4 regions of the Ruminiclostridium herbifermentans genome follow, and region 2 is predicted to be linked to each of the others. Evidence: a T-box and tRNA genes for the amino acid it is inferred to sense, from the RefSeq annotation. Region 2 holds a T-box; the other regions hold tRNA genes.
The links. The T-box of region 2 lies ahead of leuS (leucine--tRNA ligase). A T-box ahead of a tRNA ligase gene usually reads a tRNA of that ligase, here a tRNA-Leu.
Positions count from the first base shown of each region.

Region 1: it has a tRNA-Leu gene. The T-box ahead of leuS (leucine--tRNA ligase) is inferred to sense a tRNA for this amino acid. The anticodon was not compared.
Region 3: it has a tRNA-Leu gene. The T-box ahead of leuS (leucine--tRNA ligase) is inferred to sense a tRNA for this amino acid. The anticodon was not compared.
Region 4: it has a tRNA-Leu gene. The T-box ahead of leuS (leucine--tRNA ligase) is inferred to sense a tRNA for this amino acid. The anticodon was not compared.

Region 1 is NZ_CP061336.1:2,487,166-2,495,041, reverse strand. Features, by position in the region: gene EHE19_RS10215 (bifunctional 4-hydroxy-3-methylbut-2-enyl diphosphate reductase/30S ribosomal protein S1) at 1-276, shown strand, start outside; gene EHE19_RS10210 (CheR family methyltransferase) at 621-1,406, shown strand; tRNA gene EHE19_RS10205 (tRNA-Leu) at 1,472-1,558, opposite strand; gene murD (UDP-N-acetylmuramoyl-L-alanine--D-glutamate ligase) at 1,764-3,161, shown strand; gene EHE19_RS10195 (TIGR03915 family putative DNA repair protein) at 3,210-3,944, opposite strand; gene EHE19_RS10190 (putative DNA modification/repair radical SAM protein) at 3,928-5,340, opposite strand; gene EHE19_RS10185 (ACT domain-containing protein) at 5,901-6,170, shown strand; gene EHE19_RS10180 (PFL family protein) at 6,182-7,540, shown strand; gene EHE19_RS10175 (carbon-nitrogen hydrolase family protein) at 7,736-7,876, shown strand, end outside.
Region 2 is NZ_CP061336.1:4,715,737-4,723,612, reverse strand. Features, by position in the region: gene EHE19_RS19050 (accessory gene regulator B family protein) at 879-1,469, opposite strand; gene leuS (leucine--tRNA ligase) at 1,693-4,137, opposite strand; T-box leader at 4,204-4,439, opposite strand; gene EHE19_RS19040 (mannose-1-phosphate guanylyltransferase) at 5,649-6,719, shown strand; gene EHE19_RS19035 (thiamine pyrophosphate-dependent dehydrogenase E1 component subunit alpha) at 6,896-7,861, shown strand.
Region 3 is NZ_CP061336.1:2,645,744-2,653,619, forward strand. Features, by position in the region: gene EHE19_RS10885 (ACT domain-containing protein) at 275-745, shown strand; gene EHE19_RS10890 (YesL family protein) at 859-1,743, opposite strand; tRNA gene EHE19_RS10895 (tRNA-Leu) at 2,770-2,852, opposite strand; gene EHE19_RS10905 (hypothetical protein) at 3,390-3,566, opposite strand; gene EHE19_RS10910 (type II restriction endonuclease) at 3,729-4,592, opposite strand; gene EHE19_RS10915 (DNA-methyltransferase) at 4,582-5,385, opposite strand; gene EHE19_RS10920 (DNA adenine methylase) at 5,398-6,231, opposite strand; gene EHE19_RS10925 (methyl-accepting chemotaxis protein) at 6,597-7,876, opposite strand, start outside.
Region 4 is NZ_CP061336.1:1,684,844-1,692,719, forward strand. Features, by position in the region: gene EHE19_RS07110 (hypothetical protein) at 182-787, shown strand; tRNA gene EHE19_RS07115 (tRNA-Leu) at 1,059-1,141, shown strand; gene EHE19_RS07120 (hypothetical protein) at 1,410-2,219, shown strand; gene EHE19_RS07125 (hypothetical protein) at 2,282-2,686, shown strand; gene EHE19_RS07130 (DMP19 family protein) at 2,730-3,182, shown strand; gene EHE19_RS07135 (LamG-like jellyroll fold domain-containing protein) at 3,500-5,341, shown strand; gene EHE19_RS19720 (alpha/beta hydrolase-fold protein) at 5,826-6,785, opposite strand; gene EHE19_RS07145 (M6 family metalloprotease domain-containing protein) at 7,335-7,876, shown strand, end outside.

The sequences.
Region 1 (7,876 bases), 2.2 Mb from region 2:
GGACTTGATGGACTTGTTCATATTTCACAAATATCATCAGTTAGATTAGGTAAACCAGGAGACGTTCTAAAAATAGGTCAAGAGGTTCAAGCTAAAATTACAGAACTTGATGCAGAGGCTAAGAAAATAAGCCTTAGTATTAAAGAGGTTAATCCAATTGATCCTAAAGGAGCAAAGAAGGACGCACCTGTTGCTGCTGATGAGGAATTGCCAACTGAGCATAAAGAAGATATGACAAATACTATAGCTGAAAATTTGAATAGTTTAAATGATTAATTGTTTTTTTGATTAAATGGTTGTTCTGACAACAGTTTGTACTCTAGACAACTACTATAACGACATTACTTTATAAAAATAACTATAGTATATTGGATTGTTTTAAATAATTCAATAAAGGCATAGACAACCTTAAATTATGTACTCTGTGTTTTTATATAAATAAGGATGTACCTTGGTACGTCCTTATTTAAGTATAAAAACAACTTTTCGAAATACATGAATTATAGGGTGCCCCTAATACTAATGGGAGATGAATTTAAGAGAAATCATATTTACTTTAAAGGAGGTGCCGATTCCAAGTTGTTTCTAAAGTTTAATGAAGAAGGAACATGGATATAATTATGGATTATGAATTATTTAAAGAAGAGATATTTAAGATTACCAAAATAAATCTTTCACTGTACAAAGAAAAACAGATGAAAAGAAGAATAGATGCTCTAATTAAAAAGAATAATTTTAATGATTATTCCAGTTATGTGCAAGCTTTAAAGTTGAACAAAGACTTATTGAAAGAATTTGTGACTTATCTTACTATAAATGTTTCAGAATTTTATAGAAATCCAGACCAATGGGAAGTTCTCGAAAAGGAAATTTTTCCTCTTTTATTAAGTAAAAAGAAAAAAATATCAATTTGGAGTTCTGCTTGCTCGACAGGTGATGAACCATATACTTTGGTAATGGTTTTAAACAAACTATTACCACTTAGTTCAATAAAAATACTTGCCACTGATATTGACCTAGAAGCATTAGAAAAAGCGAAAAACGGGGTATATTCTGCAAAAAGTTTGGAGAATTTGCCCAAAGACATGAAATCAAAATACTTTACTGTTATTGGCGATAGCTATAAGATAAATGACGAAGTAAAGAAATGTGTTGAATTTAAGCAATTTAATCTTTTAAGAGACCCATATCCTAAAGGCATTGACTTAATTGTATGTAGAAATGTACTTATATATTTTACAGATGAAGCAAAGAATGATATTTATAAGAAGTTTAATATGTCATTAAATCCACAAGGTATTTTATTTGTTGGAAGTACCGAGCAATTAATTATGGCAAACAAATATAATTTTAAATCAATAAAAACATTTTTCTATGAAAAAGATGAGGATAATTTTGTCTTTTAAGATTCTAAACTAAAAATTTATGAATAAAATTAAAAGAGTTTGAAAGTATTATTTTCAAACTCTTTTGGTGCGGATAACAGGACTTGAACCTGCATGAAATTGCTTTCACATGGACCTGAACCATGCGCGTCTGCCAATTCCGCCATATCCGCATAAATTGACTGCAATAAGTATTTTACTATAAATAAAAAAATAATGCAATAGAAGAGTTAACTAAAAAATTCAAAATGGAAGAATTGGGATATTAGATAATGCTGTTGCCAGTCAACTTTGCATATATGAATAATAAAGGGGGATAGAGTCCATGCAAATGTATTTGTTTTAATTATTTACATTACACATTGTATGGACATAATTATGAATAGTAAACTAGAACAGTTTAAAAAAAGCATTAAAGATAAAAAGGTAGCTGTATTAGGAATTGGTATCAGCAATATTCCTCTTATTAAATATCTGGTAAATTTAGGTGTTGATATCACTGCTTTTGATAAAAATACTCAAGAAAAACTTTCAGATGCATTATCAGAACTTAAGGGACTATCTGTTAAGTATATCTTAGGAGAAGACTATTTAGAATCACTTAATGGGTTTGATATTATTTTCCGTACTCCGGGAATGAGACCTGATTTACCACAGCTAGTAAATGCAGTAAATAACGGAGCAGAACTTACTTCTGAAATGGAAGTTTTTATCAGTCTTTGTCCTGCACAAATATTTGCAGTTACAGGAAGTGATGGTAAAACCACTACAACAACATTAATTTATAAGATACTTACAGAGGAAGGGTATAATTGCTGGCTAGGTGGTAATATTGGTACTCCTTTATTGAGCAAAATAGATGAAGTTAAAGAATCCGATAAAGTTGTTTTAGAATTAAGCAGTTTTCAACTTATGACAATAAAGAAGTGTCCATCTATTTCAGTAATTACAAATATTACACCTAATCATCTTGATGTTCATAAATCATTAAGCGAGTACATTGATGCAAAGAAGAATATTTTCTTAAACCAAACTGAAAATGATAAATTAGTTTTAAATTATGATAATGAAGTAACAAAGAGTTTTGCAAATGAAGCTAAAGGTCAATATGTTTATTTTTCAAGAGTGAATAATATTGATACTGGAGTTATTCTTAAAGATGGAAAAATTATTGTGAAAAATGAAAATGAAGAAATAGAGGTAGTAGATGCTGAAAGTATAAAGATACCAGGTGTTCATAATATAGAAAACTATATGGCTGCAACTGCTGCCACAATTGATTATGTTAAGCCTGAAACAATTCGAAAGATTGCAACTACCTTTAACGGTGTTGAACATAGAATAGAACTTGTAAGAGAGTTAAATGGCATTAAATTTTACAATAGTTCAATTGACAGCAGCCCTTCAAGAACAATTGCTGCTCTGAGTACTTTTAAAGACAAAGTAATTCTTATTTCAGGTGGTAAGGACAAGGGAATACCTTATGATTCAATTGGTCAGATAATTGCCGAAAAGGTAAAGTGCCTTTTGTTAATAGGTGCTACTGCTCCAAAGATTGAAGAAGCATTAAATAACTACATTAATCAGACAGATAATGAATGTGAGGTTAAAATAATCCATTGCAATACCTATGAGGAAGTTGTTAACCGCGCTTATGCAGAAGCTTCTCCGGGAGACTGTGTAATATTGTCGCCTGCAAGTACCAGCTTTGATATGTTCAAAAACTTTGAGCATCGTGGAAATACATTCAAGGAATTGGTTAATAGACTCAAGTAATTCAATCAATATATTGCTTATTGAGAAGAATTAGAGGCATTGACTAACTTAATTCTTCTCCGTAAGCTGCTTCCAATAGCGTTTTGGTATAAACTGCTTCTGTAGCTTTGGATTTATTCTGCTTTTGATTGCAATATGCTTAAAATAGTTTTTCCAAAGGGATTGAAATTTGAGTTCATCAGCATGTCGATCGGGAATATCAGCTAAATCCATATATGAGATAATCATATTTTTTTTGTTGTACAAGGCTGCAAGCTTTCTTTTAATGTCATGAATAACCCAGTTCTGATCAGCAAAACGCTCTTTAAAATGGGGAGCGATAAAAGTAATAATATTATGGTCTGGCTTTATTGGAGCATAGTATATATTATTTTCTAACAATTCGAAACGTAGAATACCCAACATAAGATGGGATTCTGATTTAACTTTTCGTGCAGGTATCAAAACATCTAAAACAGTTTGAGTTCCAAGCATACTATCTATTTTACTTCCAATTTTAAACCCTAGCTTTATATAGTTTAAAATCCACATTTCACGACCAGCTATTTCAGAAAAAAAACATCGCAAAATATTATCTAAGCTTTCATAGGATATCTTGACCCGTATAGCATTCTCTACGGCTTTTGCTTTATCGATATCGGCAGTAATCTCTCGGTATTCGTCAATCAAATTTGGAGAACAGGAGAGCGCAGATTCAATATTTGTTATATTTTCACGGTCGTAATAATAATGGTGTACGGCTGTTAAAAAGCCATTCCAGGTTCCATCATAAATGTATATCACTTATTAATAGCCTCCCATCCTGTGGCAGATTATAATAACTGAGCCATTGTTTTGTGTTTTGTGGTGAATCATATAGATATAAATCAGACATTCCTTCGCTTATGCCATTCTCATTAAGTTCTGATAATAAAGACATTTGTCCAGGTACAGATTTTTTGCTTTGAGGAAGCAGTTTTGCCGATATAAGGGATTCCTTAACTATATGCTCATTCTGACTATAAGTTTCGTATGTTTTACCTTGACAAGTAATAAAATGCCCAGCTCGCTTTAGTACAACACCAATTTTCTTTAGGTTATCGAAGTTTAATTTGCCAACCCTTCTTGCTTTTATTATTCTTTGAGCCGATTTAACGCCTATTCCAGGTACTCTTAATAACATTTCATAATCTACAGAATTAATTTCCACTGGGAATAGATGAAGATTTCTAAGTGCCCAGTCAGCCTTAGGATCTAATTCTGGATTAAAGTCTGGATTTGACTTGCTAAGTAATTCATCTGCGTAAAAGCCATAGAATCTAAGCAGCCAATCAGCTTGATACAACCTGTGTTCCCTGAGTAAGGGTGGTTTTATAATAGCAGGAAGTCTTGGGTCAGATAATGTAGGAACATAGGCAGAGTAATAAACTCTCTTTAAATTAAAATTGCTGTACAAGGCTTCTGAAAGCTTCAAAATGCTTAAATCTTTGTCAGGTGTAGCACCAACTATAAGCTGGGTACTTTGTCCAGCAGGTACAAATTGATCTCTCTTTGTCAAACTTGTATTAAAATTGGCTCTTTTATATATTTTTTGCTCGTCTTTATTTTGAATAATTTTTTGGCTTATCTGATGCATTGGTTTTAATAATGCCTTTTTGGGCTTATGAGGAGCTAGTACCTCTAGTCCTTTGTCAGAAGGAAGTTCAATATTGACACTCATTCTATCTACAAACATACCTGCTTCACTAATGAGTCTTTCATCAGCGCCAGGAATGGCTTTCAGGTGTATATACCCGTAAAATCTATGATCATTTCTGAGTCTTCTAACGATATTTAGCATTAATTCCATAGTATAGCTAGGGTTTTTAAGCACAGCTGAACTTAGGAAAAGTCCTTCGATATAGTTTCTTCTATAGAAATTCATGGTGAGGTCAATGACTTCATCGGCAGTAAAGCTTGCACGAGGGACATCATTTGAAGACCTGTTAACACAATATACACAATCATATATACATTCATTTGATAATAAAATTTTGAGCAATGAAACACATCTGCCATCATCAGACCAAGTATGGCATATACCAGCAGCATGGCTGTTTCCAACACCATTTTTATTATTTCTGCTTCCGCCGCTTGAAGAGCAGGAAACATCATATTTAGCAGCATCAGCTAATATACCAAGTTTATCAAATAAGTCCACAGTATCACTCTCATTTAACATTATTTAATGTGCGAAGCTTGAGTTATTTTTCTATAACTAGTTTAAAACGAGTCAAGAAATACATACACTGTTTGAAAACTAAAGTGTTTATTGCCTATAGAAAAGGCACTATTTTTTACTTTATATAATAAAATCTTAACACAACTAAAAGTAAAAATCAAACAAATGTTCGAGAAAAATAATATCTTTTTTAATTTTATTTGAAGCAAGAATGATGAATATAGGCGTAGATATAAATGTTCTAAACCAATAATTATTCAGCAAATATCTTGTGAGTAACCCTTTTAGATAAGATTCACGGAAGTAAGTAAATTATAAAATAATTTTATCTTATAAGGTTCAAGTAACAATTTTTACAAGGTAATGTTCCATAAAATAATTTGCACAATAGTTTGAATTAACTTCAATATAATTAATTATGATTGATATTTAAATAACAAAGTTATATAATATTAAACGACTCTAAAAGTATTTTAACAAATTATAACATTCATTTGAGAAGTACAAAATAAGTTTATCTATAAATGGAGGTATTTGACGTGAGAGCAGTCATTACAGTTTTAGGCAAGGATAGAGTAGGAATTATAGCTGGAGTTAGCAATATTCTAGCTGATAGTAATGTGAATATACTAGATATAACTCAAACTATAATGCAAGATGTATTTACAATGATTACACTTGTAGATATTTCTGGTTGTAATATTCCTTTTGATGTTCTTTCTGAAAGGCTTGATAAAAAGGGAGTAGAGTTGGGGTTAAAAATCCAGATTCAACATGAAGATATTTTTAATTCTATGCATAGGATATGAGGTGAGAGTTAATGCTAGGAACTTATGAAATACTTGAAACGCTGGAAATGATTCAAAAGGAAAATTTAGACATTAGAACAATTACTATGGGAATTTCATTACGAGATTGCTGTCATTCAGATATTGATATTTCCTGTAAAAAGATATACGACAAAATTGCAAAATATGCTGAGAATCTTGTTGTTACTGGACAAAATATTGAAAAGGAATATGGTATACCTATAATAAATAAAAGAATTTCAGTCACTCCTATAGCATTAATAGCTGAAAGCTGTGATAGTGAGGAGTATGTAAAATTTGCAAAGGCAATGGACAGAGCTGCTGAAACTGTTGGAGTAAATTTTATTGGCGGATATTCTGCATTAGTGCAAAAGGGCTATACAAAAGGCGATAAGAGGTTGATTGCATCAATTCCTGAGGCGCTAAGTACTACTAACAAGGTTTGCTCATCAGTAAATGTTGCTTCTACAAAAGCAGGTATTAACATGGATGCAGTTGCAGAAATGGGAATGGTAATTAAGAGATGTGCTGAGCTTACTGCTGATAGTGGAGCATTGGCTTGTGCTAAATTAGTTGTATTTGCAAATGCAGTAGAAGATAACCCATTCATGGCTGGAGCTTTCCACGGAGTAGGTGAGCCTGAATGTGTTATAAATGTCGGTGTTAGTGGACCCGGAGTAGTAAAGTGTGCTCTTGAAAAGGTAAAGGGTGCTGATTTTGGAACAGTTGCGGAGACAATTAAAAAGACTGCTTTCAAGATTACCAGAATGGGTGAATTAGTTGCTAGAGAGGCATCTCGCAGGCTTAATGTTCCATATGGAATTGTTGATTTATCACTTGCACCTACACCAGCAATTGGAGATAGTGTAGCCTATATTTTAGAGGAAATGGGATTGGAAAAGTGTGGAACTCATGGTACTACTGCTGCTCTTGCTCTTTTAAATGATGCAGTTAAAAAGGGTGGGGTAATGGCTTCTTCTTCCGTTGGAGGACTTAGTGGCGCATTTATTCCTGTTAGTGAAGATGCTGGTATGATAGCTGCTGTTAAGAGCGATGCTTTATCGCTAGAAAAGCTTGAAGCTATGACTTGTGTTTGTTCAGTCGGGTTAGATATGATTGTAGTTCCAGGTGATACATCAGCTGATACAATTTCTGCAATTATTGCTGATGAAGCTGCAATAGGTGTTGTTAATAACAAAACTACTGCTGTAAGAATAATACCAGCTCCAGGCAAAAAGGTTGGCGATATAGTTGAATTTGGTGGACTTTTAGGTTCAGGACCGGTAATGAAGGTAAATTCATATGGAAGTTCTGAGTTTATTAAACGAGGGGGAAGAATTCCTGCTCCTTTACACAGTTTGAGAAACTAAAATTACAGGTAATAATTTGAACAGCTGATAACTTGAGCGTTTTGTTATGTTATCAGCTGTTGTTGTTAACTCCAAAATAAAGTTTAACAGATATGGTGCATTTTCGAGTTTATGAGTAAATCAAGCAATAATTATACACTTATTAATTACTTATTATTGTTACTGGCGATTCAGGTGAAAAGGAGGTATAGCTTGATGAAATTAAGACTTGGTTTATGCCAAATGAAAGTTTCAGATTTTAAGGTAGACAATCTTAATAAAGCTGTTCAAATGATTGAAAGTTGTAAAAATGAAGGTGCTAATATTGCTGTGTTGCCTGAAATGTTTAACTGCCCT
Region 2 (7,876 bases):
AAATACCATATATTTACAAATGGTGATAAGTTGCTATTTTAAGTAAGTTAAGGCGATAAATATTAGAAAAAAATTTTGAAAAAATTTTTTTACAGAATAAAAATGACTTAATATATCATGTAAATTCATAAGAGTCAATCGCTCATTTAAGCAATATCCATTCTATAAATTCTGATTATTGATTAGTCCATCTTTTGACATAGAACCTAAAAAACCAAAGTACATGTATCATTATGCACATGTAAGCCACCTTTCATATTTATTTACAAGCATAATAATGACTTATATAGCACAATTTGTCAATATGTTTTTCAAAAATTCTTCTATTAATTCCATATAATTACAAATAATGCTGATGTGCAGAATTAAAGGCGATAGATATTAGAAAAATAATATGAAAATTTTTTTACAGAGTAAAAGGAATTTAAAAGTTTTACGCATACTATATATGTTTGAGAGATAATTACCTGTTTAATGTTATTAGTCATAATTTAACTTCAGTTAGTGCTCTTACACTAACTATTGACATATAACCTAAAAATCAAAACTACATGCACAAATAGGCACATGTAGTTTTAATCAAAATAAAATTAATATGATTTTGGTTCAAAAAATCCAATTGTTTTAGTAGCACCAGCAGCTACTCCTGCCATAAGTATAGAACATAAACCAATTAGTTTTAATAAATTCTTTTTTATCTAAATCGCACCTTTCTTATTATGTATTTAATACATATAATGCATTAAATAGAATATAATGTCAATAGTATTTATAAAATTTTTACAAATTATAATATATACTATAATTTAACGATATTTTTAACGAAAATAGCTATCACTAATAGATACATATAAATTAAGAAAAACATTTTTTACCTGTCATACATTCACAGCTGAATCATTATTGATTCTATTGTTAAATTGATTTTTTACCAATTGATATAATGCAAGTATATAAACTTGAAGTATGCTTACTAATAAAATCTGGCTATCAAATAAAAAATAATCTAGAATTAGTGCTAAAATTGTCAATAAAACAGTTAGTGCTTTACTTGTGGTTTTCTTTTCTTCGACTTTTTTTGTACGAACGGGTGCAATAATTAATCCAACTATAGGCAGTAAAATTATTAATATTATATTTAGGGTATCTGGTATTATATTTAATTTACCAACAAATATACTTATTGCAATAGTTGCAAGTGATATAAATATACAAAGAAACTCATTTTTTGCATGATAGCCTGCTAAGAAGGGCCGTAACATTAAAATACCAATAAAAGCGATAAAACATTCTTTAGTTAATGAAAAGCAGAAAAAAATTAAGAATATTAAAATAAATTTATACAAATCTGAAAGGATACATACCAAACCATGGCGAATCCGTTTCTCTTCTTGCTCCGAATAGTCTTGATTTTTTACTACTGTATCTGCTAACTTATTTGCAAGCTTTCTGTAAAATGTAATTTCCAAAACAAAGTCCCCCTATATTATTTCTATCTACACCATTTTATCATAATAAACCAAAAATACCTATATATAACGAAAATAATTGTCTAAATACATAAATTACAGAGACATCTATTTAAGATATATTTATGGTGGAAATAATAAATAGAACCATAAAAAAGTCTGAAAACCCCATGAGAATTAATATTCTCAGTGGCTTTCAGACTTGATTATTAAAAATTAGCTTTTACTTTGCAACAATGTTAACTAGACGGCCTTTAACAACAATAACTTTTTTAATTTCCTTGCCTTCTAAAAATTGCTTTATTTTATCATCTGCTAAAGCTGCAGCTTCTGCTTCGCTATTATCAGCATTGGCAGATATATCGATTTTTCCTCTTACAGTTCCGTTTATTTGAACTGCAATTTCAATAGTGTCTTTAGTCAATGCCTTATCATCGTATTGTGGCCAAGGCTGGTTGAATATTGAATACTCATAGCCCAGTAGTTCCCATTGCTCTTCTGCAAAATGAGGAGCAAAAGGAGAAACTAATTTAACAAGGTCAGAGATAGTATCCTCAAAGAGTTTGATGTTTTTAACCTTAACCTCTGCATCATATTTGTACAGTGCATTAACAAGTTCCATACAGCGAGAAATAGAAGTATTAAACTGGAATCTCTCTGTATCCTGTGTTGCATTTTTTATTGCAAAATGACGAGCATAGTTTAATTCCTTGTCGTCCTTATCCATATCAGTTCTAGATGTTTTTTGCTTTTGCTCTGCAAGACTTTCTACCAATCTCTCTATTCTGCCAACAAATCTTGATATTGCCTTGAGACCATCGTCACTCCATGGACCACCATCAACATAATTAAATCCAAATCCAAGATACATTCTGAATATATCTGAACCATATTTACGTACATATTCATCTGGTGAAATTGTGTTGCCCTTTGACTTACTCATTTTGTTTCCATCTGAACCAAGGATTGTACCCTGATGAACTAAAGATAAGAATGGTTCGTCAAAATTAACATAACCGAGATCACGCAGTGCTTTTGTTATAAAACGAGCATAAAGCAAATGCATCGCTGCGTGCTCAGCACCACCGACATATTTATCTACAGGTAAAATCTTATTAATCCATTCTGTATCAAAAGGTTTGTCACTGTTCTTATTGTCTGGGTATCTTAAGTAATACCAAGATGAGCATACGAAGGTATCTAGTGTATCAGCATCTCTTTTTGCAGGGCCGCCGCACTTTGGACAAACTGTATTTATAAATTCGTCACACTTCTTTAGTGGTGATTCTCCATCTGGCTTAAACTCAACATTATATGGAAGCATAACTGGTAAATCCTTTTCAGGAACAGCAACTTCACCACAGTGTTCACAATAAATTACTGGTATTGGAGCACCCCAGTATCTTTGCCTGGATACCAGCCAATCTCTAAGGCGGTAATTAATTTTTAAGCTACCCTTTTTGTCTGCTTCCAGCTTTTTAACAATACCGATTCTAGCATCATCAGATGATACACCGTCAAATTCTGCACTATTTACAAGTAAACCATATTCACAGAAGGGTAAATCATCATTAGTTCCATCAGCACTCTTGATTACTCTCTTTATTGGGAGACTATATTTTGTGGCAAAGTCAAAGTCTCTTTCATCGTGAGCAGGAACAGCCATTACACAACCTGTACCGTAGCTTGCCAATACATAATCAGCAATCCATATTGGCACTTTTTCACCTGTTATTGGGTGAACAGCATAAGCCCCTGTAAAGGCTCCAGTTTTTTCTTTAGTTGTTGAGAGTCTTTCAATATCAGTTTGTTTCTTGGTATCTTCGATATATTTTTCAATTGCTGCTCTGTTTTCAGCAGTAGTAATTTTATCTACAAGTGGATTTTCTGGAGCCAGAACCACATATGTTACACCATAAAGGGTATCGGCTCTTGTTGTAAACACCTTGAAGCTTAACTCTTGGTCAGCTACTTGGAATTCAATTTCTGCACCTTCTGAGCGTCCAATCCAGTTTGTTTGAATCTTTTTAGTTTTTTCAGGCCAATCAAGAATATCCAGCTTGTCAATAAGTTCCTGAGCATAAGCTGTAATCTTGAAGAACCATTGTGTAAGGTCACGTTTAGTTACTTCACTTTCACATCTTTCACAGGTACCATTGATAACCTGCTCGTTTGCAAGAACTGTATTACATTTTGGACACCAGTTTACAGGCGCATTTTTTCTGTAAGCCAGTCCAGCTTTATATAATTGCAGGAACAGCCATTGTGTCCATTTATAGTAGTCTGGCATACAAGTTTTTATCTCATAATCCCAATCAAAGGTTGCGCCTAATTCTTTTAGCTGCTGTTCCATTGTCTCAATGTTTTTAAGCGTTGAATCTTCAGGATGAATACCTGTTTTAATTGCATAGTTTTCAGCTGGCAATCCAAAAGCATCAAAACCCATTGGATGGAAGACTTCATAACCTTGCATTCTCTTCATTCTTGCCCATGAATCAGTTAAACTGTAATTATACCAGTGACCAACGTGCAGGTTTGCTCCTGATGGGTATGAGAACATTTCAAGGCAGTATAGCTTTTTGTCAATATTATCAGGATTAAATTTGTAAATCTCAGTATCTGCCCACTTTTTTTGCCACTTTCTATCTATATCTGCTGAGTATGGCATTTAATCAACTCCTTTTAAAATAATTATATCCAGTTTTTATATAAAAACATAAAACCCGCCTCTAAAAAAAGAGACGGGATAATCCGCGGTACCACTCTTGTTAGCTTTAATAGCTCACTCTAGTCCTTTAACGCAGGAAGATCGGCTGATTTTGTCAGCAGCTCCACGGCGAGTTCAAAGGCTGTTGTCTACTGCAATTTCACCAAATTTGCAGTTCTCTGTCAGGGAAAAATAACATGCTCAATATAGGGCATTTCCACAAGACTCAATTTCCTTTTACTAATCCGTCTCATAGCTTAATATTTTATTTTATAAGCTGAACAATAAATTTCACAAAGAATTTAACTCTAAAAGTTGATTTATTAACTAAATCTATACTAGATTATCATATATATAATATTTTTTCAATGCTTTAAACACCTGTTTATTTGCATTTTAAATATATGTCGAGTTGGTTTGTGTCTTTGAAATTCTTATTGATAATTTCTTGTTTATACAAAAATAAGTACTTATTAAAATTTGCTGTAGCTCTACAATAAGAAAACTTATCTGTTTTTACTTTAACCACACTTAAATATTAAACTCTATAAAGTTCACGATTGTATCATGGAACAAATCAAAAAGAGTGCTGGCAAATGGTAAAACGCATAGATTATCGGCAGTTAGGCTAAAAAGTAAGACCACGAATGATTGGCGGATACTTTGGGAGCGGAATTGGTTTTATTGACGAAATGAAAGGAGTTTGTATGTCAAATGCACCAATGGACGAGTGAATGACATTCAATAACGAGTGGTTTGACGATTTTATCTAGCAACACCCGCCACACCTTTAAAAATGTGCGCGTTCGTGGAGGATTATTTTTGATACAAGCTATTAATATTTGAGCAGGAATAAAAACATAGCTTGTTGACTTTGTCTAAATGGGATGAAACCCAGTATTTTAAACATTTATGCGGAATTAGAAGTTATATATTTTCAGTTAACATAAAAATAACTAATATATGAACTTCTGTCCTATTATTTACATAAAATAAATTACGACATAATTATGGGGAGAAAAGGATGATGGGAATGATAAGTACTTTTTAAAGGAGGTGCCGAAACCATGTCATACTAATTTGCTTCTAAAGTGTGGAATTGCATTTTAATTTCTGCATTTATCACTATGGAGTGAAGCTTATTTTAAAGAGCAGTTGCAGTTTATTATCTATTTAACTGACTAAAGTCAATTATGGTTAAAGCTTTCGCTACGGTATTTATAGTGTCTTTTTAGGCGTTAGGCGAATTAAGCTTTGAACTATTTTAAGTGAAGCTTGAGTTTGCTTTATAACTAGTTCGAAAAACAACTTTGTACGAACATGATGCTTTTCAAGTGATAAGAAACAACAAGCTGGTTTTGTCCGTGTTGGTGAGAGCAGCTTTAAACCCAAACACTATCAACAGATATTTTAGGATATATAAGTAAAAGTAGTTGACTTTTTAAAGCAATATTTTATGACATGGGAAGAGAATGGATAAATTCATAGTTATAATGGCAGGTGGATCTGGCACTAGATTGTGGCCCCTATCCAGAGAAGTTAAGCCAAAGCAGTTTATTAATATTGATAATGGGAATTGCATGCTGGTACGAACTATTGAGCGTGTACTCGAAATTGTACCTGCAGAAAGATGCTTTATTGTAACCAATAAGATACTTGCAAACATTACGCAAAATACTATTAAGGGTTTAGTACCTTTATCAAATATACTAATAGAGCCTGAAAAGAAGAATACTGCCGCATGTATCTCTTATGCTACTTTACTTTTAAAGGAAAGATATGGTGAGGGCATATTATGCTTTGTACCAGCAGATGGTTACGTTAAAGACAATAAAGCATATAAAGATGCAATAGAACGTGCATTTGACGCTGCTGAAAAGACAGATGATTTAGTTATAATAGGCATCACGCCCACTTATCCAGCAACAGGTTATGGTTATATTCAAACAGATAATAGCGAAGATTCTAAAAAAATAATGAGGGTAATGAAATTTATTGAAAAGCCTGATTTAGAAACTGCAAAAAAACTTATCTCAACAGGTGAATATTTATGGAACGGTGGTATTTTAGTGGGAAGCATGGATGCAATAATAAAAAACATAATGGAATTTCTACCCGACCACTATAACAGGTTAACTGAAGCTATTACTCATGTAAATGAGGGGAACGGTAACACATATATTGAAAATGCATATAATGAAATAAAAAATATATCTTTTGATAATGGAGTTCTTGAAAATAGCAAAGACGTTTATGTTGTAAAGGGTTCTTTCGACTGGGATGATATAGGTTCAATTGAAGCTTTATCAAAAACGATGGAGTTTGACGATGCTGGAAATGCTATAAGAGGTAAACATTTAGGGGTAGAAACATGTAATTCAGTAGTAGTTGGCGAAGATAAGCTTATTGCAACGATGGGAATAGATAGTCTGATAATCATTAGCACTCCAGATGTAGTACTTGTCTGCCCCAAAAATAAAGCACAGGATATAAAGACAATTGTTGACATTCTAAAATGTAATGGATATAAAAACCTTTTATAACTAGGCAAGAAATAGTCTATCGGTGTGGGAGACTTATTAATGGTTTGTTGGCAGGGGACATCAACTAACTGATGCAATTTTCTAAAATGACCATTAAAAACCAAAAATTAAAAGTCTTTCACACCTAAAATTTTAAGCTTATAGAGAAAGATGTAATTATGAAAGGAGTAGCCCAAATGCTCGATAATGATAAACTCATTGAACTGTATAAAGTAATGCAGACCATTCGATTGGTTGAGCATAGAATAGAAGATGAATACAAGTATGATGAAATAAAGACACCAATTCATTTGTCTATCGGTCAAGAAGCAATATCAGCAGGGGTTTGTATTAATCTTGAAAAGGATGATAGTGTAATTGGGACTCACCGAAGCCATGCCCAGTATATTGCAAAGGGTGGGGATATAAACAAAATGATAGCGGAACTATATCTGCGTAAAACAGGATGTTCTATGGGTCGAGGAGGCTCAATGCATTTAATTGATCCTGAGGCTGGAGTGCTTGGTTCTACTGCTATCGTAGGTGGAAGTATTCCCATTGGTACAGGTGTTGCTCTTGCAGCAAAGCTACAGAATAAAAACAACGTAACAGCAATATTTTTCGGGGATGGAGCAGTAGATGAAGGTACTTTTCATGAAAGCCTTAATTTTGCAGCAATAAAAAAATTACCAGCAATATATATATGCGAAAACAATTCATATGCAATAAATTCACATGAAATGGTAAGACATTCTACAAGCATATACAGATGGGCTGAAGGATATGGGATTCCTGCCTATCAGATAGATGGAAATGATGTTTTAAAAGTTTATGATATAGCAAAAAAAGCTATTTCAAGAGCCAGAAGGGGAGAGGGACCATCATTTATTGAATGTATTACATATAGGTGGAAAGGACATATCGGAACGGTAAATGATATTGGTGAAGGTCAGAGAACTCAAGCAGAATATGACTATTGGATTTCAAAATGTCCAATTAAGTGGTTCAGAGATTACCTAAAGGGTATTGGTGTTCTTGATGACAATATGATAAAGAGCATAGATGAGGAAATAAATCAGATTATTAAGGCTGCTTTTGAGTTTGCTCAAAATTCACCAAAGCCATTACCTAGCGACTTACTTGAGTTTGTATACGCTGATTAAGCAGAAATAATATTA
Region 3 (7,876 bases), 2.1 Mb from region 2:
GTATGATTCCATACATTTTCTTATGTATAATGCTTTGGAGACAGTTTAAATTGCCTTGGGTATTTTGTTTATGGGCTGTTTTATAATCATAATAATAATCTTAAAAACATATATTCTTAAAAGCATATATAGGAAGACTTAGAAAACTACCAGTAGGATAACTTGTTAAGCAGCATTATAAAAGAATATTCCATTAAGTTAAATTCTAAAAACAATGTTTTAGAACAATGTTTAAATAAATACAATTAATAAAAATATTAAGGAGGAATTTCTTATGACGAATAATCCTATTACAAGTATTAGCACAACATACAATGTAGCACTGGTTACTGTAGACAATCTTCCAAACGATATGACCATCATTTCTAATATATTTCGAAAAATTGCAGATGAAAAAATCAATATTGATATGATTAGCCAGGCTGCCCCCTATAAAGGAAAAATCAATATATCCTTTTCTCTTCCAGTTGAGGATATCACCAAGGTAATAAGTTCGTTGAACTCCTTCAAAAAAGAAATTCCAAACCTAAGAATTGAAATTGATTCAGATAACACAAAGATAACCGTTTATGGTGAAGCCATGAAAAACATTCCTGGAGTGGCTGCACAGTTATTTACGCTGCTAGCTGTTAATGATATTGAGGTTAAGCTTATATGCACCTCTGAAGTTGAAATATCTTATCTTATTTATGAAAAAGATATAGACAAAGCTATTTCTGCAATTAAGAAAGAATTTAAGCTTTAATGTACTTTGAAAAATAATGTTAGGCCTTCGCGACTATATAAATATCGTCATGAAGGCCTAAACTGTATTGACTTTAGTTATAAATTGTAAAATTCATTTAAGACAATCTATCTTTATTTATCCTCATCCTCTAAAGCAGGCTTGTAATAGCTTTCACCAGTACTACCATCATTAAGCAAACTATCTTGGTCAATTTTATCATTCACGTCAGGTATAACAACATACTTCTTTATCAGTGGGTCTACGTAGAAGTTGTTCATCAAACCTACAAAAGCAGGCAATAAAAATACGTAAATTACAACTCCAAGAATAGGAATATAAAAAGCTAAATACGCAATGAATAAATTGAGTATAATCATTAAAAGGTTTGGTATAAACTTCATTATGCTGAATATTAATGCATTCTTATATATATTCTTAACGCTTAAATTAACAGTAACAAGCATTGGGTACATATATAAATGCATCATGAAGAAAATTACTATTGATATTAGCATAAATGTTGCACCAAATATAGGCAATAAACCATTCATACTAAAATATACATTAATGGCAATGCTAAATAGTATCATAGCAAATATGTCTATAATTGTAATTATCATTCCCTGCTTAAAGTTCTTTACAAAGTGCTCTTTAAAATCTCCCCATATAAAGGAATGCTCTTCTCGTGAATAATTTCTCAAAATATAAGTAAAACCAGCTTGTACAGGTCCAATAGTAACTACAGGAATTAGTGTAATAATGGCGGCAAAAAATACTCTAATAACTAAATCACCCATACCACCATCAATCCTTATTCTTTGGAATAGTACTGATGATATATAATTTGCTACCAACAATGCAAGAATATTGAACAGCACAAACATCATGTTAATCTTAATCAAATTCCAAAATTTTCTTTTAACTACTTCAAAAAAAACAAAAAACCTTGGCTTTGGAGGTGCATCCTTTTCAACCCCTGGACCTGGCTTATTATAATTAAAACTAAATAACCCCACACTCAACTCTCCTTTTTCTCATTGTCATTAGTATATTGTATCAATACTGCCCTAAGACTACAATATGTATTCTAAAGAATTTAATAAAATTTATTATGTCAATCCTGTCGGCGAGCTTCCGATTCTATCAGGCAATAGTTTGGGTTTGTAGCTATATGTCCTATGCTATCGGACGATAGCTTGGGTTTGTGTTTAAATATCCGATGCTATTGGACAATAATTTGGATTTGTAACTGAATATCCTATTCTATTGGACGATTGCTTGGGTTTATAGCTAAATATCCTATGCTATTGGACGATTGCTTGGGTTTATAGCTAAATATCCTATGCTATTGGACAATAGTTCGGATTTGTAACTGAATATCCTATTCTATTGGACGATTGCTTGGGTTTATAGCTAAATATCCTATGCTATTGGACAATAATTTGGATTTGTAACTGAATATCCTATTCTATTGGACGATTGCTTGGGTTTATAGCTAAATATCCTATGCTATCGGACAATAATTTGGATTTGTAGCTAAATATGCTATTGTGTTGGACAGATTGGTTTAAGCTAAATCTTTCTGAATTACATACCTTAAAATCTAAAAACCAAACCGTTGAAACAATCAAAGTATAATATCACATTGTTCATTTTAAAGGCAAAATTATTAACCATAATTGACTTTATGATAGATAACTATATTTATTATAATTCTTTTTTAATGTAAAATTGTTAACTTTGTATTAAATTATTCTAACTTTTACACTCTGATTTTGTGACAGGGTATACTTTGTTATTTGTCACAACATTTAATTAATAGCAATAGAAGTTGATGAAGAGTTTTCCGTCTATTTTTAGAACATCCTAGAATGTTCCAAGTTGCTATTTCAAGCCCCAACTCAAAATACACAAAAAAACAACCGATACACATATCGATTGCTTTTAAATTGGTGCGCTCGATGTGACGTTGTCCAAGTTCAAGCCCCAAACAAAAACGATACAAAAAAGCAACCGATATCTAATACCGCTTGCTTTTTTAATGGTGCGATCGATGGGACTTGAACCCATACGGTCTCCCACACGCCCCTCAAACGTGCGCGTCTGCCAGTTCCGCCACGATCGCATTTATCATATAAACAATGTGTTTGCCATCAGCAAGTATGATTATACTCGCATTCACTCTATGTTGTCAATAATAAAATTAAAAAAAATCAAAAAAATATACATAAAAATAACAATATATAAAATATAAAAATTAAAATGTCTTATCTTCCCTATCTTTATTGATACTATATTCATTTTTGTATATTACTACATACTCACTTATAACTGATTATTGTATCTTACAACTACAACTAATCTATAATTAGTACTCTAAACAAAAGTAATTTAATATTATAATTGTACTCTTATTTCCATATTCCTCTAACTTATACAATAAAAATCCTAATATAAATAATGATACTTACAAAATATCATATAGATGTCATAGAAAAAACAAGTAAAATTATAATTCCTAACTTTTCAACATCTTTCTTATTTCCTGAGCATATAGAATTCTATAATGATAATACTGCAATTAAAGGTGTATTCTATAGTGGCAGGATTTTTCCTTTTACAATAGATACATTTATATCTTCCATTGTAAAGCTTATATGAGTTATTCATTTGATACAAATGCTTTTATTTTTGACTTTATATTTATATCAATCTCGTTAGCATTCAATATCTCAATAAAATCATAAATACAGTCTAATTTTCTTGCCATATATGGTAGTGTTTCTCTTTCAGGAGTAATGATTAGTATTTTCTTACATAGAGCTATAGCATAACCCAATTCAATTAATACACCACTAGCAATTTTTTCAGGATACAATAAAATAAAATGAGAAGATTTATTAATAATATCAAAATCATGTTTTGCTGATATAGCTGGATCATCAAATTTATTATTTGTAAAAGCCGGCTATTATTTCCCACTGCTTAAAACATAATCATCTTACTTAAATATTTCTTTCATTATTCCATTTTCCATATCATCAATGCTATAGATATGTTCCATTACTTCAAAAGTTTCTCTAAGATTGCCTCTTGCACTTTTCCATCCAATACCATCAGTAAACCATACAAAAGTAAATCCCGGCACTGTATCAGCTTCTTGCGAAAGCATTTTATAACTTCGAGCAGTCTCATTCAGTTTTGAGCCGCCACCACCATAAAAATTAGTTTCAATTGCATAAATCATATTATCTGTTTTTACAACATAATCAAATCTTTTTGCAGCTTTTCCTTTATTCGAAATAGCCGAGAGATTTATGCCCCATTTCTTTTCGATATCCACCAGATACATCTCTTTAAAATAATTTACATCCTTAATAAAACCCGCAGTTTTTATATATTTCTCTACTAAGTCCTCCATCTGGTGTCCACCTCTATTTTTTCTTCCATTAGAATCAAGTCCTGTTTCAATACCCAGTACATAGTCCACAAGATTATTTACCAAATGATTTGCAAGCATATCAAACAAACCTGTTTTTCTCATGAATACCTTATATTGCTCAATACTATAGTTCATTTTCTTGAAGTTATACAGAAATGCACCATTTTCATCTTGAGCATATATTTCGTTACCTCTTACTGCCAGTAACAATGGAATGCAAGCAAGAGTCTCTGGATATCTTTTTACAATAGCTTCAAATTCTGCCTCTATATTCTTTGAACCAATCAACGAATTAAGGATATTTAGTTCTACCTTGATTTCTTCTACATTGCTTACCACTTTCTTAAAATCTATATAATAATCATAGCTTGAAATACTTGCTCTGAATTTCCCAAGCCAATCTTCAAAATTTCTACTTGCCATCCATTTCCATCTCCAATCGCGTCTTAGTAATATTCAAATACTCTTCTTCTGTATCTATTCCAATAAAATAACGCCCAAATCTGTTAGCTACAACTCCTGTTGTCCCAGAACCGCAAAATGGATCTAAAACAACATCTCCTGATTGAGTAGATGCTAAAATAATTCTTTCTAACAAATATTCCGGTTTCTGTGTAGGATGCTTGCCTGCTTTCTTTTCTGATGGTTTTGTTAAACTTCCTACCCACACATCTTTCATTTGCTTTCCACCATTTTGTTCTTTCATTAATTCATAATTAAAATAATGACGAGATTTTTTATCTGCCTTCTGCGCCCATAGAATAGTTTCTGTTGAATGCGTAAAACATTTACATGCAAGATTGGGTGGCGGATTTGTTTTTTGCCAGGTAATATTATTTATTATCTTAAATCCTTCTTGTTCAAGTGCCATTCCAATAGAATAAATATTATGCAATGTTCCTGAAATCCAAATGCTTCCGTTAGGTTTTAATACCCGTTTACACAATTTTATCCATTTTCTATTGAATTTGTGTTTTTCTGATATTTGCGTTGAGGACGTTCCTATCTTATCCCATTCACCTTTATTCACAGATACCATTTTGCCACCCTTACAAGTTATTCCATCATTACTTAAAAAATACGGTGGGTCTGCAAATATCATATCAATGCTTTCTTGCTTTAGTTTTGGTAATATCTTAAGAGAATCTCCTAAAATAATTTGAGCAGCTGTGTTTTCATAGAAATATTGCTGATTTTTATCAAATAAACTTTCCAAAAACACACCTCCCTAGTAATTATATATAATAACTTCTTCCCCAGTTCTTTTAGATGCATCAGAATTAATCATTCTCTTGACACTAACAACATCAATCCTATATCCCTTATTGCCATATAATTTATTGATAAATTCAGTGTTATGATTTGTCAGCATACAATAACACCCTCGTTTTGTGAGTTCATCAAAAAGTCTTGAAAGCCTTTCATGACTTTCCACATCAAAACCTTCTTTTGTATAGGATTCAAATGACGAAGGATTTAAAGGAGCATACGGACTGTCAAAGAATATAAAATCACCCTTTTTAGCATCACAACAGGCTTCTTCAAAATCACCTTGTAATATATCAACCTTTTTTAAATATTCAGAAACATGAAGAATAGATTCTGCGTCAATGGACTCTTTCTTGCTATTGTTATAAGGTACATTAAATAAACCTTTTCCATTAACTCGATACAAACCGTTATAACAATGCTTATTTATAAACACAAACAATGCTGCAAGTTCTATGTCAAACTCTTCTTTCATTAATTTATCATTATAATGCTCTCTCAAATAGTAATAGTATTCTTTTCCGTTTTCGAGCATCCCAGAATCCAATTTGTGGATATATTCTATAAATTCTTGTGGATTCTTTTGAATAATTCTATACGTATTAATAAGTGAGGCATTAATATCATTAATTACAGCTTGTTCCGGCTGTAATTCAAACAATACTGCTCCACCTCCAATAAAAGGTTCAAAATATTTATTATAGTTCTGAGGTATTCTTTCTGATATTCTATCTAGTAATTGTCTCTTGCCACCTGCCCATTTAACAAATGGTGTCACATATTTGTTTGACATACCTTTTCCTCTTTCAATAGTAAACTTACATTTAATTATACGAGAAAGAGCAGTTTTAATCAATGAAACATCGAAATGATTGGATTCCATTATTTCTCATTATTTTTTCAATATAAATTCCTTAAGATTTTTTTAGATTAAATTGAAGCTGAAGGTACTATTTCACCTAGCCTTGGTAATACATTTATACAAGTATTGAATGCTGCTGAGAATTTATGGCATACATCAAATGATGAGTACAAGTTTAATAATACTATCGCACCAAAAAACTACTGGCTTTTGTCCAGTAGTTTTTAGCTGTTCAATCTTATATGATTTTTTTATTTTCTATGCGGATTTTTAAAGATAGCGTACATCTTCTTTATCTACACTCTAAATTTCATAATCTGTTTATGCAATTCTTTTGCAACAATTGCTAATTCTTGTCCAGAATTTGAAATTTCTCCTATGGTAGCCGCTTGTTCTTCCATTGATGCAGATGCCTCTTGAGTTCCAGCAGCATTCTCTTCAGATATAGCTGACAAATTCTGTGTAAGTTCAATTATCTTATTCTTATTATCTGTCATGAGTTCTGCAAAACTGTTTAATTTTTCAACAATATTTTTTACAGAATCTATTGAATTTGCAATCAATGCAAACTCAGCTTCAGTATTTTTAACACATTCTGCCTGAGAATCTCCGAGACCTTTCAAATTCTTCATTGTATCAACCGCATCTTGAGATTTTAATTTTAGTTCATTGATTATAAGTTCTATTTCACTTGTGAATAAATTGGATTGCTCAGCTAGCTTTCTTATCTCATCTGCTACAACGGCAAAGCCTTTTCCTGCTTCACCTGCCCTTGCTGATTCTATTGCTGCATTTAGTGCTAGCATATTTGTTTGTTCTGCAATACTTTTTATCATTTGGCTGGCATTTTCAATTTTATCCGCACTTTCATTGTTACTTATAATTATTTTAAAAACTATTTTTGCTGCATTATTATTCATATTATTTTTTTCAACCAGCTCTTTTAGTATTGACAAGCCCTTTTCTTTTCTTTCATCAATAGTTAAAGCAGCATCATTAAGTTCTTTTATTAAATCAACATCTTGCTCTAAAATACTACCTAGTTCTTCAATATTAATAGATGCTACCTCTGTATCTTTAGCTTGTTCACTTGCTCCTCGTGCAATTTCCTGTATAGTTCTAGCAACCTCATCAGATGATAAAGCCGCCTGTTGAGCTGTTACAGTCAGTTCCTCCATCGATGCTGCAATTTGCTGTGCCCATTTCGATGTATTAGCAACAAAATCTTTTACACTATCTTCCATTGTTTTTAGAGCGTTTACAATAATTCCTATTTCATCATGCCTAGAGCAATACTTAACTGCTTCTGATTTTTCATAAAAAGAGAAATCAAGTGCTGCTTGTCTTTTGAGAACTTCTACTATGCTAAATATAGGTTTTGTAACAGTTTTCTTAATGACAATAGAAAGAACCACAAGTGTTAATACAAGTATAAAAACAGCTACAAATGCAAACATCTTTAACAAAGTATAAAAGGTTGCTAAAAAATACTTATGATAAGTTATTATACATATAGACCAATTGGTATTTGTACCCTCAAAGCTTATAGGTACGAAAATCTTAAGTGTTTTTTCAC
Region 4 (7,876 bases), 1.8 Mb from region 2:
CTCGAATGTGAGAACTTTGATGAGAATCAATTAGTTTAGATGCTGTTCTTTATAAAGAATATATAAATATTCAAGAGCAGTAAGTTATAAACAATTAAGTACATTGCATTCGAACCTATAGGATTTGCCAATTAAAATGGCAGAAAGAGAATAGCAATAATGTGTATTAGGTGGTGATTTTATGAGATATGGCGGAGAGTATTTTTTTGAGTATAAAGATATTTATTGCCTTCTTGACAATGATAGAATTACATCGGTACTTCAAGAAATGAAAGTATCCCCTGAAAAGCAAATTACATATTTTCATGCTTTGCCAGGATTACATGAAATTGAAAGAGAAATACAAAACTATTTAGTATCTATGTACAAAAAAGATAAGGATGTCTTTGTGGATAAGTATTACAATAATGAATATTATGATGAGTATGCACAAAATATGTTAATTTACTATTTACGGGGATATGCTTATAAAGTTAAAAAAGCTTGCTATAACGAGTATTTTAATAAAGACAATCATAGATATGGTTTAAGTAATATCTACACACGAGTATTTAATATAGATTCAGACCACTATACTATTTCATTATTTACAGTTAACAAATTTCTTTTTTATAATAAAATAAAATTTAATGGGCATATCTATTTTTCTATAAAAGACATTTATCGTGTTAATGGTTCCCTCACCAACTTTTTTGTGGAATTAAAAAATAATGTAACTATTAATTTTAATGCGAATTATGTGAATGTTTATGTATCGAGAAGTAATTCTACTAATGATGGAGTATAAGGACATAAAAAAGAATATTGGGATGGAGCAAACAGAATACGTGTAAATAAGGCAAAAATACTTGTAGAACTTTTGAAGGAAAATGTATATGAAATAGAAAAGGTAATAGACGTAGTGACTCGTACTAAATATAAAAAATAATTGAAATAGTTCAAAAATGGTGTTAGAATTAACCCACTGGATTCTTTAAAATTTATATTCAAAAATCATATGAGTCCAGTGCGTGAAAAGTATAAAAAAGTATTAATAATTGGTGAAACGCTTTATTTTAGCGGATGTGGCGGAATTGGCAGACGCGCTGGATTTAGGTTCCAGTGGGCGACCGTGGGAGTTCAAGTCTCTTCATCCGCACCACGAAATAAAGAGTTTCACAGAGTTTAAAACTTTGTGGAACTTTTTGTTTTATGCAGGGATTTAGCGAGAACAAAGTGGCACGCTGAAACTAATAAAGATTTTGCCATCTCAAATAAGAGAGAGGGAGAGAAATTATAGGTAAACGATAAAGTAAAAAATAAACGTTAGCTTTTACTAAATTAATCATCTTTTTACATCTTCATTTGTTGATTAATACCATATTCTGTAATATAATTACTACAAAAATATACATTGTGGGGTACCAAATATGAAGATTAATAAAAAAGATTGTTTTATTGAGACAATAACAGCTAAATGGTGGTTTTTAGCACTTATCCCTATAGTGTTTTTCTTTTGCCCTCCATACTTGCAAAGAAATGGCTATCCTATAAGTGATTTTTTCAAATGGTACTTAACAATTGGAGAAATAAGCTCTAATAACTTTACGGGCTTTTTTGCTAAATATTCTATAATAATGAATTTAGTAGCTATAGCAGTTGTAATTCTGGCATTTGTGCTAAAAAGTAAATTCACCCGTGTGTTTTCAATATATATAGCGATAATGATGGCTTTTTTTGGCATTACACAAAACACATCATATACTGAACAAAATGGTCTCGGAATCATCACATGCTCATATATAGTACTTCCCATACTATCAGGAATATGGATATGGGAAGTTTTTGTTTGTAAAAATGATTTTAGCAAGGCAAAAAAACTGAACATATGGACAGTAGGTGCTTTTTTACTTGCTCTATTTGCTTTTTGGAATCCTATAGATTCAAAAACTCTAATGCCTGATTTCAATCCAGCTTATTTTCTGACAAATGGGGGCAACAGTATGTTTTGTACAATGACACCGATGATTATAGCTGTACTGTTTTTTATATATCCCAATATAAATACAGCCGCACTAAGGGTTACTGGAATAACGGGGGCGACAATTGGGTTTATACAAGTTGTGTTACATTTAGTGATAAATAGCAAAACTAATTGGTGGGTTGGCATAATACATATTCCGGTGCTTTCACTTTCTATAGCTGCTATAATAGTTTCATTCAAGGCAAATAAGCGATGATATTAAACTAGCAACTTAAAATGAACTTAAGACAGAGTTCATAACAGTAAAGGGGAGTGTTTATGTCAAAGCTTAAGAATATAAAAATTGTAAGTCTGATATTAATAGTAGCTTATGTACTTTTGAGTAAGAGTGAACTGCTAAATGACGATGCTTTTTTTATCTGTATATATCTATTGTCAATAGGAGTAGCAACTGCATTACTATCTACATTAACATTTAAACATTTTGTTCGAGGATTGGGATTAGGGGCTATTTTAACATTTATAGTCTTTTTGGTAGCTTTTATTACTATTCCGACGATTGAAGATTATTTGTACAAAATACCACATGAAGGAAATCTTTTAAAAGGAGCTGCCTTAGGGTTAAGATATATTTTTGCTCCTATGCTAATATCAAACCTTATAACCTATACAGTAACGTTTATATTATTAAGATTTTCTTTGAACCTCAATAATAAATTGTAAATCAATGTATGAATATAATGTAAATGAAAGTTGGTTGTATATTATGAAAAGGCGTATAATTTTAAAGAAAATACTAGAAGATAACCCATTTGAAAAGTGGAATCAATTCATTGATTTACTCGCTATGGAAGATTATAAGGATTTAACTGAAATTCAAAGGGTTGCATATCTTTGTTTTTGGTATGATTCTGAGGTTCAAAACGGAGGACATTTACAGTATTTTGTGAATAGAGGAACTTCATTACTAAAAGAAACAGAACTTTCCCTTGTAGAACTAGGAGCATTACAACAAATTTCAATATTATCAGAAGCAATAAATGTTCTCTGTTCTTTAGGAATATCCCCAATTGAGGGTATAGACGATTATATAGCAGAAGCCCTTGAGGGCAAATATTGTGATATAGATTCTAAATATTATAGTTGTAAACCAACAATATCAGATTTGCTTGAGAAATATTTTCAGAAATACGAAGATGAATTTGTTTTAATAGAATAATTTCATAAATATTTTTTGTAAGACAATGCTATTCAACATATTCGAGAAAATAGTTTGATAATTGTATATATTTTACTTTAATAAAAAAGTAAGTTTCCGATAGTTTATTTAAATCAAACAGGAATTGTCATAATTTAAGCACAAATAGTGGATGATTACAGTATAAAATAAATTTATTAGATTATATTTTATTTTAATTACTTAACCTTTTATTGTACTTCACTATTCTTTTAAATATCAGACTGTAGTTTCTTTATACAAAATTGTATAATAATGACGTTTAAATCAAATTAAATTAAGTTATTGGAGGTTTTGTAATGAAAACAAGTTTTTTCAAGTTTCTAGTTTTAACTCTTCTTATTTTTAGCATCTTTTCTTGTACACAAGCAACTGTTTTTGCAGAAGAAGCTACAACTTTCACACCTATTCACGAGTATAATTTTGATAATGACAGTGGAACAACGGTTTTGGATACGGCGGTTAGCGGAGGAATAAATGGTACTTGTTCGAGAAATAACATAATAACTGAAAATGGTCAAACATATAGAAGTTTTAATGGAAAAAGTGATGTAATAAAGTTTACAAGTCCTATTATTCCTACAGGTGAGAAAACCATCTGCTTTAGTATAAAAGTTCCTTCACTACCAAGCAAAGGTAATGTTTGGATAATGCATACCTTAGACGGTAATAGTACACGCCCAAATGGAACAGGTATTTTGATACCTGGTAGTGGTGATGCATATGGACGCTTAATGGTAGTTGAATCTAGTGGTAGGATTATTTCTCCTATTTCTATTTGTGATGATAAATGGCACTATATAGTTTATACCTATGATGGTACTACCGATGAAAATGGAATGAAACTATATATAGATGGAATATTAATGGGTGAAGCAAGAAATAAACGCTTATCAAGTACTGTAGATAACAATTTGGAAATAGGTTGTCACTATTCTGCTGATGAACATTTTTTTCTTGGGGACTTAGATAATATTAAGGTATATGATAAGGATATTTCTTGTAATGCACCAACCAATCTTAGAGCTACAGACGATAAATTAAAAATATGTTTAGCATGGGATACTGTTGACAATGCAACAAGTTATGTCGTTAAGCGCTCTATGACTGCAGGTGGACTATACACAACACTTGCGACTGTTACTTCGACATCCTACGTAGATAATAATGTAACAAATGGTAACTGCTACTATTATGTAGTCTCTGCAGTAAATTCAGTGGGAGAGAGTAAAAACTCAAACGAAGCTTCTGCCATTCCACAAGTAGCTAAACCCGAAGCACCAACAAGTTTAATTGCTAATAGTAGAGATTCTAAAGTAACTTTATCATGGAATAATGTTGAAGGAGCTACAAGCTACAATGTAAAACGAGCTACTACTCCTGACGGGGATTATACAACGATAGCAACAACTTCAGCAGCTATATACATTGATAACAATGTAACAAACGGAATAACATATTACTATGTTGTGTCTGCTATAAATGATGGTGGCGAAAGTGAAAACTCAAACGAAGTATCAGCAACTCCAAAAAATCCTGCTGTAACTCTTGAGGTTACATCTGTCGATAAAGCAAAACTAGGAGAGGAAATAACAGCCAACATTGTAATACATAATGCGGACAAGATATGTGCAGAAGATTTAAAAATATATTTTGATACTACAAAGCTACAGTTCATTAGTGCTGAGGGCGCTGATGGTATAAAGATATATAAGGAAGCAGATATAGAAGCTGGAATTAAAAGATTCATAACAGCAAGCCTTGGAAAAGAAAATGCCGCAAATGGAGATAAAGTGCTGCTAAAGCTAAAATTCAAGACTATTGCTAAGGGTGAAGCAAAGATTGATATATTAACAGGGCGTATCGCAGACAATGCAACACTAGAAGAAGATGTAAAAGAAGAATATTGCGGTGAAAAGCTTATAATTATAGAACCAGCAACAATAGATGTTAACCGTTCGGGAGAATATACCCTACTTGATTTAGGAATTGATGCTTGGTACTATGGTGATGTGGCTTCCTCCACAGATACATCAAAATATGATGCTGACCAAGATGGAAATGGTGTAATTGATGATTACGACTTATGTATAATAGTAATGGAGATACTTAACAATACAAATTATCCTGCAAATAGCTAAAATAGAGTTCAAATGCCAATATACCTTTAACATAAAAAAATAGCACTAGTAATAAGAGGGCTATTTGGGGTTATGCAGGCAATTGCAAAATAAGTTTAGTCAGGATTAAATATATTAACCAAAAGGGAAAGAATCACGATGATGAGTCTTTCACTTTACCAATTATTTAGAGGAAATATTAATTGTGGAACATTTTATTGTTGTGTACTTGTAGAATAAAACATAAGAATTAGCAAAAAATAGAGTAATGATGCGAGACAATTGCTTCAATTTCATAAATTTCATATACAAAGTGTGGAGTATTTGAGCACAAAAAAGGCTACTGGAGAATCTCCAATAGCCTAATCCTTTAATAACCCTAACCAATGTGAGTCATAAAACAAAGGTTTCCGACAATCACTACCTGATTACTGCTTTGGTTTTCAGGGTAGATAGTAGTAAGTTTGTTACTGAATTATATCTGAATCATATTAATTCAGTCCACTTATTTCAACAGTTCTGCTTTTAATAGTGCCAAATCTAAAGCGTCAATGGAATTGTCATTATTCATGTCAGCTGCAGTGATATCTATTTCAGAGAAAGATTGCCTTAAAAGAGCAGTTTTTAACGCTGCAAAATCCAATGCATCTACATTACCGTCTTTATTAGCATCTCCTTTCTTTGGGCCAGTGCTTACATCTACAAAATATTTGCTTGCAAATACTACTGCCTTTGGCAAGCACGCATTCCAGAACTCTACACTGTGAGAGCCTGGTCTAGTGATATATTCATGAGGTACTCCTGCTTGCTGTAATTGATTATGGAAATTTACATTCATTTGCCAAACCAATGAATCCTCTGTTCCACATTCCATAGCAAAAGCAGGATATTTGTTTTTATTTACGACAGAGATTAAATTTCCAGTAACTCCTAGAGCTCCACTCATGGAATAAGCTGAGCTGAACTTATCAGGGTATTTAAATCCGTGATATGCCGCTCCAAAGCCACCCATTGAAAGTCCTGCGATGGCACGGTTTTTACCATTTGCAGTGTCTATTCTAAACTTTGCTTCAACATATGGTATAAACTCTTGTTCAAAATATGTATCCCATTTTATGCCGGCTTTGTATGTATCAACGTAGAATGAATCGTTCAATCCATCAGGCATAATAATTACCATTTCTTTTCCACCAGCTCTGTCTACGATGGATTGCATGCCCATATCCTTCCAATTGCTATATGCTCCTCCCATACCATGAAGAAGATACATTACAGGGTATTTTTTTGTGGTATCTGTGGAATAGGAAGGGGGAAGATAAACATTGTAATTCATGTTACGATTTAATACTGTACTGAAATGAGACTCTGTTATAACCGAACTAGCGGCAAAGGTTGGAATTGCAAATAGGCTGCTAATTAATGTAACTACCATTAACATTGCGAGCAGCTTTTTTATTGACTTCATAATAGCACCTCCGAAATTAAAATAGATTCATTTTTAAAAAAATTTATGCAGGTCCCCATACTTTAAAATAAATTTGATTTTAAATATGGATTTACAATTTGTTACTAAAAATAATACCTCCTTTCATATAAAATAGGCTTTTTCATAACCAAATCCTACCATGAAATAGTAGCAGGTTCAAGATTTCTGCCATTCTATCACTCATTGACTAAGATAATATAACCCGAAAAGTACGGATTTTTAATGATTGTTTTTAAAACTAGAACAGCTGCGAAGACTCATTAAAATTTATTTATTATTAGCATAATTAATGTAAACAATTGAGGTACATAACCAATTATTTACTAATAAATAATCATGATAGGTTAATTTATTTAGACGAAAGTAATTTGTTTTGTAGTAGCACTAGCAGTGACTACCCCTAAAACCCTCTCTATTACTATGTATCAATGCATATAAACCAACCCTAAAAAAAAATTCATTTCGCATTACTATAATATGGATAAGTTATTACTTTTATGGAAAGTGCATATTTAAGGGGGGGTTATTTTGAAAGGAATAGTTAAAAAGGCTTTAGTGTCAACCATTTTTACTTGTATTATTTCGTTTTTAGGTTCAGGGGTATATGCTGCACCTTACGTTGATAGGATTATTGAATTTAAACAGCCTGATAATTCTGTAGTTGAAGTTAAGGTAACAGGTGATGAATACTATCAACATGTTGAAAGTCCAGATGGCTATACCCTTTGTCGTGATCCTGAAACAGGATGGATTTGCTATGCAGACTTAAATAGCGATCAAACCGAACTTGTTTCGTCAGGGGAAATCTATAGGGGAGTAAACAATGCAATCCAACAAAGTGCTCCTAAAGAAGTAAAAAGTGAAGCTATTCAAGACTCAAATGAAGGCAGACGCCAAAAACATTTGGAAATAAAACCTGAATTAATTGCTGAAAAAAGAAATAAAGTAAGGAACGAGCTTTTCCCAAAGGAAGATATAAAGAACAATATAACACAAAGAAGCAGTCCTAATTTATCGTCAGCTTCTTTTCAAGCGGCTCCTCTGCAAGGAAATGTTATCGGACTTACAAT